3 regions of the Martinezella sp. CNPSo 3957 genome follow, and region 3 is predicted to be linked to each of the others. Evidence: predicted binding sites of a transcription regulator. Region 3 holds the regulator's gene; each other region holds the start of a gene.
The links. Region 3 encodes LexA, which represses DNA repair genes until DNA is damaged. Its sites were predicted from a motif close to TGTTCNNNNTGTGTTCNG; they were not measured.
Positions count from the first base shown of each region.

Region 1: AC13QE_RS06865 (ATP-dependent helicase) is a predicted target of LexA. The motif match lies at 1,007-1,024, and genes of this name have one in related genera.
Region 2: AC13QE_RS25175 (ImuA family protein) is a predicted target of LexA. The motif match lies at 1,041-1,058, and genes of this name have one in related genera.

Region 1 is NZ_JBXSOU010000002.1:347,944-350,213, reverse strand. Features, by position in the region: gene AC13QE_RS06870 (flagellin N-terminal helical domain-containing protein) at 1-515, opposite strand, end outside; gene AC13QE_RS06865 (ATP-dependent helicase) at 1,077-2,270, shown strand, end outside.
Region 2 is NZ_JBXSOU010000013.1:104,717-106,986, reverse strand. Features, by position in the region: gene AC13QE_RS25180 (Y-family DNA polymerase) at 1-308, opposite strand, end outside; gene AC13QE_RS25175 (ImuA family protein) at 223-981, opposite strand; gene AC13QE_RS25170 (SOS response-associated peptidase) at 1,273-2,046, shown strand; gene AC13QE_RS25165 (hypothetical protein) at 2,066-2,270, opposite strand, start outside.
Region 3 is NZ_JBXSOU010000008.1:169,452-171,721, forward strand. Features, by position in the region: gene AC13QE_RS19670 (ComEC/Rec2 family competence protein) at 1-1,045, shown strand, start outside; gene lexA (transcriptional repressor LexA) at 1,026-1,748, opposite strand; gene AC13QE_RS19680 (VOC family protein) at 2,167-2,270, shown strand, end outside.

The DNA.
Region 1 (2,270 bases), on a different contig from region 3:
TCGGCCGATGTGATCGGGCCGCTCGTCGAACTCACGCCTGCATAGCTCAACATGCCGATCGAAACCGTCCCGTTGCTGCCGCGGATCAGCGAACCCGGCACTTCATGCGGATCGGTAGGATCGGCGCCATCCCGCAGCACGGTCCAGTTGACGCCATTGAAGGTCGCAGACTCTCCGATGCTGCGCAGTTGCTCTTTCAGCTGCGCAATCTCATCATTGAGTTTCGTCTTGTCGACGCTGGTCTCATAGGCGCTAACAAGCTTTGTCCTGATCTCGGTGACGACGTCGATCGCGCTGCCGACACCCGTAGAAGCCGTGCTGACGGTCGAGGCGGCGAGACCGAGCGCATCCTGAACCGACGAAATTGCACCGACGTCAGTATGCGTCAAAGTCGAGATTTTCCAGTACGTAGCATTGTCTCTCGCCGTTTGAACCCGCAGGCCCGACGACATCTGTCGTTCGGCATTACCCAGTTTGGCCTGGGTGTCCCTCAGCACTTCCAGCGCTGTATTCATAGAGGGACTGACCCTGATGAAGGTCGAAAAAATACTCACGGCACATGAACTCCGAACGCAACAATACGCAACACATACAAGGAGACATCGGAACCTTGCCGCGGGCGCTCATGCGCGCGGGCCGATCGCATCGGCAAACAGGAGCCAGGCAAAAACAACGCCTGCTCTCTGGCGGTTACATATCGCCATGATTAGCAAACATGCTTAAGAATGCGCTAAGAACAACGCATAATTCACCATAATTATGCGCGGAAATGATAACTGGCTTAGCCCCGACGTGCTCGCGCTATTCCGCGGTGCGACGATTGGCGAGCATCGTGTACCGCGCCGAGTCGGCATCTTTTCACGCGGCCGTTGCTTCCCATGAAGCGACTGCTAAACCACAATTTAGGTACAAACAAAGTTGTAATCTTCGGTGAGACAACGACACGTTTTACAGGCTCGTCGGCATGTCCGCTCCGTGATGCAAAACGCGCATCAAGAGCTGTGAATGTGCACTTTTTGTTCTAATTTCGGCCCGTTTCTTTTGCCTTTCGGGGTAGAATCATTACATTGGGCCGCATGACCATTGGACATGACGACATTCCCTTCTTTGACGAGGAGCCGGAGCACACAGCACCGCGCCGTTCCGCGCCGGCTGCCGGCAGCATTGGCGGCGGCATCGCGGCACGCGCCATGGCGGCACGCGACAGCGGCCGCCGGCCGGATTATCTTTCCGGCCTTAATGCCGAGCAGACGGAAGCCGTGGAAACGCTCGACGGGCCTGTTCTGGTGCTTGCCGGCGCAGGCACCGGCAAGACGCGCGTGCTGACGACGCGCATCGCTCATATCCTCTCCACCAACCGCGCCTTCCCCAGCCAGATCCTCGCGGTCACCTTCACCAACAAGGCGGCCCGTGAGATGAAGGAACGCATCGCGCTGCTCGTCGGCGGCGCGGTCGAAGGCATGCCCTGGCTCGGCACCTTCCACTCGATCGGTGTCAAGCTTTTGCGCCGTCATGCCGAGCTGGTGGGCCTCACCTCCAGCTTCACCATTCTCGACACGGACGATGTCATTCGCCTGATCAAGCAACTGATCCAGGCGGAAGGGCTCGACGACAAGCGCTGGCCGGCCAAGCAGTTTGCCGGCATGATCGATACCTGGAAGAACAAGGGCCTCAGCCCCGCTGATATTCCGGAAGGCGACGCGCGCGCCTTCGCCAACGGCAAGGGCCGCGAACTCTATGCCGCCTACCAGAACCGCCTGAAAACGCTGAACGCCTGCGACTTCGGCGATCTCCTGCTGCATCCGATCAATATATTCAGACAGAATCCAGATATCCTCAAGGACTATCACCAGCGCTTTCGCTACATCTTGGTCGACGAGTATCAGGACACCAACACGGCGCAATATATGTGGCTTCGCCTGCTGGCGCAGCGGCAGAAGGGTGAGCCGCAGAATGTCTGCTGCGTCGGCGACGACGACCAGTCGATCTATGGCTGGCGCGGTGCTGAGGTCGACAACATCCTGCGCTTCGAGAAGGATTTTCCCGGCGCCAAGGTCATCAAGCTCGAGCGCAACTATCGCTCCACCGAACATATTCTCGGCGCTGCCGCGCATCTGATCGCCCATAATGAGGGTCGGCTCGGCAAGACGCTGTTCACCGACCGCTCCGATCCGGACGATATAAAGGTGCAGGTGCATGCCTCCTGGGATTCCGAGGAGGAAGCGCGCGCGATCGGCGAAGAGATCGAGCAGCTGCAGCGCAACAAGCAC
Region 2 (2,270 bases), on a different contig from region 3:
ACGGCAACGATCGGGGAATATTGCGTCAGGGACCAGAGCGCGATCCGCTGGAGCGCTTCAGCGTCGGCTGTCGAATCCGCATCGACGAACTGCAGACCATGGACCATCGCCTGCGCCTTGGCGGCCGGCATGCCCACACGAATGCCTGCTTCCCTGGCCTTTGCATCGGCCGCGGACACAAAACGCTTGGAGCCGCTCCTGGCAATCAGGACCAGCGGTCTGTCAGGCGATAATTCTGCTCTTTGATCCATCCGCCTGATCCGCTCGATCGGCAGATCCGGCAGATAGATGGATACGACCCGTGGCATCGCACGCCCTCACGACAAACTCAGCGCACTCACCCGCCTTCACCCTGATCAGTTCAAGAAGCCATCTTGGCCGGCCCACACCTGGGACCGGCAATTCCTCCGATGGCAACACGCTCACCCGCCACCTTGTCGTCGAGGCCGTCGGCTGCCCGAAATCCGAGGCCTCCACCTGCCGGCGCCAGCGCCTGACCACCAGTCCCATGGTGCCGGTTTTTTCTGCCGCCAGCTGCAGGCGGCGCGACGCCACCATCGGCAGCCGGACGACCTCGCCGACGACGGCGCCAAGGCCGCCAAAGGCCAGCGCCTCCTCCATCGAGGCAAGAACATCTTCTTGCCCGTCGCCCTCGACGAAGATGACCCGATCGGGATGGAGGCCAGCCTGCGCAAGCGCCGGAAAGAACAAGTCCGGCCGCGTCAGGCACCAGACGATCTTGCCTCTTGTGCGCGCCGCAATACCGGCGGCAAAGAGCGCAGCGGCAGCACCATCGACGACCCCTATCCCGCCGCCCGCAACCTCGTGTACGGCACCATAGGCGAGACCCCCACCCGGCAGCGCCGCGTCGATCTCAGCCACACCGAAGGCCAGACAGTCGCTTCTCTTGCCCGCATTCCCTTCCAGTAACGCGATACGGTCCTTCAGATCCGATATGGCCCTGTTACGGGTAGCAGTCATCATTCACGGGTCCCTGTGGAGGTCGTGTTGGTATCGACGTGATGTCGGTCAAGTGTATATGTTCACTAAATGTTCCAAGTCGCTTTACGTGTCAAGCAACCCGAAATAGGAATATTATCCCTCTATTTTAGTGGACTTTAAGATTCGCATTGGGAATCATGGAGATGACTTAAAACGTCCAGTGACGGAGCTTTCGAAAAAGTTTCGAAGCCGATCCGTTGACAGCCGTCAATTGGCGTTTCGACGCTTCGTCGGCTACCATGTTCTACCTGCAAGGGAGGCGGTTGGCTAATGTGTAATCTTTACCGCATGGAGGACAAGGACTGGGTCAACAAGTGGGCTCAGGATGCCGAGAGCCTGATCAACCTGATGCCCGCCTATCAGATGAACCCCGACCAGATGGGACCGATCCTCCGGAACACCACCGATGGACGAAAACAGCTCGTCCATGCCCGCTGGGGCCTTCCCTCCCCACCCTTCGTTCTCGTCAAGGCGGCCGAAGCCAAGGCGGAGAAGCTCAGGGCGAAGGGCAAGGAGGTCGATTTCGAGCAGCTGCTGCGCGAACAGGTCGACCGCGGCGTCACCAATATTCGCAATCTCAAGCTTGCACATTGGAGGCGTTGGTTTGGCGTCGAGAACCGCTGTCTCGTTCCCGTCACCAGCTTTGCCGAGCCGGATCCGGCAAGTCAGGAAGAGGGCGGCAATGTGCCGAACGCCTGGTTCGCGCGCGGACCAGATAAACCGCTAATGTTCTTTGCCGGCATTCATGTTCCGCAATGGACATCGGTGCGCAAGGTCAAGGATGGGCTGACGACTGACGATCTCTACGGGTTTCTAACCACCGATGCGAATGATCTGATCAAGCCGATCCACAAGGCGGCTATGCCGGTCCTGCTGCTGACCAAGGAAGAGGCCGACGTCTGGATGACGGCGCCATGGGAGGAGGCGAAGGATCTCGCCCGGCCATTGCCGGATAACGCACTGACTGTCATGTCCCGAGAGCCCTATGGATCGACGATCGTCACCAAGGAGGGTGAGTTGGTCAGTCCCTCAGGCTTGCTGTAACGAACAGAGTCTCGGCAGCTCAATGCAGTGGCGCCTGTTCGGACAAGAGGAGTTCGTGCACCGCCGTATCGACGATTTCCTTCAGCCTACGCCATCCGTAGAGGTCACCTTCGCTGACCCGCTCCTCGATCGCGGCAATCATCCACCCGGCCGCAGCTGCGTTGTCGGCGTTCTTATGGATGTTGAAGTGCTTCAAACATGCCTCGATCCGTGGGCGAGCCGAG
Region 3 (2,270 bases):
GACCTCGTTCATCGGCGGTGCGTCGACGGCCATTTTCTCGATCGAGCACTTTCACCGGTTGGCGACATATGGACTTGCTGCCAACCTTGCGGCCATGCCCGTCGTCTCTTTCATCGTCATGCCCTTCGGTATGATGGCGATGCTGCTGATGCCTTTCGGAATCGATGGACCGTTCTGGAAAGTCACCGGTGAGGGACTGGAGCTTGTGATCGCTATTGCAAAAACGGTGGCTGGGTGGGGAGGTGATATCACCTTCGGCCGCCAGCCTGGCTGGCTGATGCCGACTTTCATTGCCGGCTTCCTGATCATGAGCATGTTGCGGACCCGGCTTCGCCATCTGGGCCTGTTGCTGCTGCTGTCATCTGTCGGTGTGGCCGCGTTCGGCTCTGGTGTGCCGAAGCCGGATCTGATGATCTCGGAAGATGGCATTCTGGTTGCCTTGCGCCAGGATGATATCCTCGCCACCAATCGCGAGAGACCGCAGGCCTTCATCTTTGAGCAATGGCAAAAAGCACTGGTCGCAGCCGAACATCAACCGCCGACCATGCTTCCGACCGATAGCCGGCTTCCGCAGATCAGCAAGACGGATCGGCACAAGCGACTAAGTAACGAGGAGGAGAAGGCGGTCCGCACCGCAATGGAAGAAGCTTTGGACCGCACCATGCAAGGCAGCTTTGCCTGTCAGAAGGGAGCATGGTGTGTCGCCATGCTCGAAAACGGCGCGATATTGGTCACCATTGAGAATGCAGCCTATCTGCCCGCGGCTTGCGACACCGGGAGCATTGTTGTGACGCCAATCCGGCTGCGGCTGGACCATTGCCGTTCCGGAGCAACGCTCATAACCGGTGCGACATTGCGCAAAACCGGCTCCATCGAAATGGTGCTTACCTCAGACAAGCCCATTATATCCGCCGCATTCAACAACCCGCAGCGCCCCTGGACCAGGCATCGAACCTATGATTGGCGCACCGGCAAATTCGACGCGCCAATTGCAAAGGCGCCGCCAGTCCCGGACAATTCACCGGTCAGTGATAGCGACGAATAAGGCCGACGAGCTTGCCCTGAACCTTGACGCGATCCGGCCCGAAGATGCGGGTTTCATAGGCTGGGTTCGCGGCTTCCAGCGCGATGGAGGCACCCTTGCGACGGAAGCGCTTCAAGGTAGCTTCTTCATCGTCGACGAGTGCAACGACGATATCGCCGGGATTGGCCGTGGTCGAATTGCGGATAATGACCGTATCGCCGTCGAAAATTCCGGCGTCGATCATCGAATCCCCTCGAACTTCAAGCGCATAATGTTCGCCGGAGCCGAGCATGTCGGCGGGAACCGTAATGTCGTGCGTATTGTTCTGGATGGCCGAGATCGGAACGCCCGCTGCGATGCGACCCATCACCGGTACGGACGCCGAGCCGTTGTGATCGTCATTTGCCACCTTCGACGGAGCGGGCGGGGCAACGGGCTGCGGCTTGCCGAGGCTGCCCTCGATGACGCTCGGCGAAAAGCCGCGACGCGGCTGAAGGCTGGGATTATAAGCATCCGGGAGCTTGATGACTTCGAGAGCCCTGGCCCTGTTCGGCAGCCGGCGGATAAAGCCGCGCTCCTCCAGCGCCGTGATCAGACGATGGATACCGGATTTGGATGCCAAATCCAATGCATCCTTCATCTCGTCGAAGGACGGCGGAACACCGGATTCCTTCATGCGTTCGTGAATGAAGAGAAGCAGTTCCTGCTGCTTGCGCGTCAACATCGTCTTGGAACCCCAGAATCAAGAAAAGCCGTGAAACAAATCCAGAACGGACACTATATGTTCCATATGTGTTCCGCAAGTGCTTAAATTTCGGTAAAGCCTTGTAGTGTCAGTTAAATAATTACGACTTACGAATGGGTCGGGTTAGGATGTCGAGACGTTATATAGGCCTCAACCATTTGAAAAATATAGAAAATATCGCCATTTCCGTTCTCGGGCTTTACTGCTCGGTCGGCGTATTCAAGAAGCGGATCCATATTGGACGTCATTGGCCACACGCGTTGAGGGTAAGAATCAGCAATCACGTTTGCGAGATTGCTTTCAGTCCTGCCCCTATGCGTTGAGTGTTCCATACTCCTATCTTGAATTGCGCGGGGGAAGGGCGCAAATCTGCTGCCACAGGCAAACAGGAGGAACCATGATTTCGTCACCGCACCCGCTGGATCATCTCGTGCTGCCGACCGTCAATATCGCTCTGGCGCGCGAACGCCTCGGCAAGCTCGGTTTCACGGTGGCTCCGGA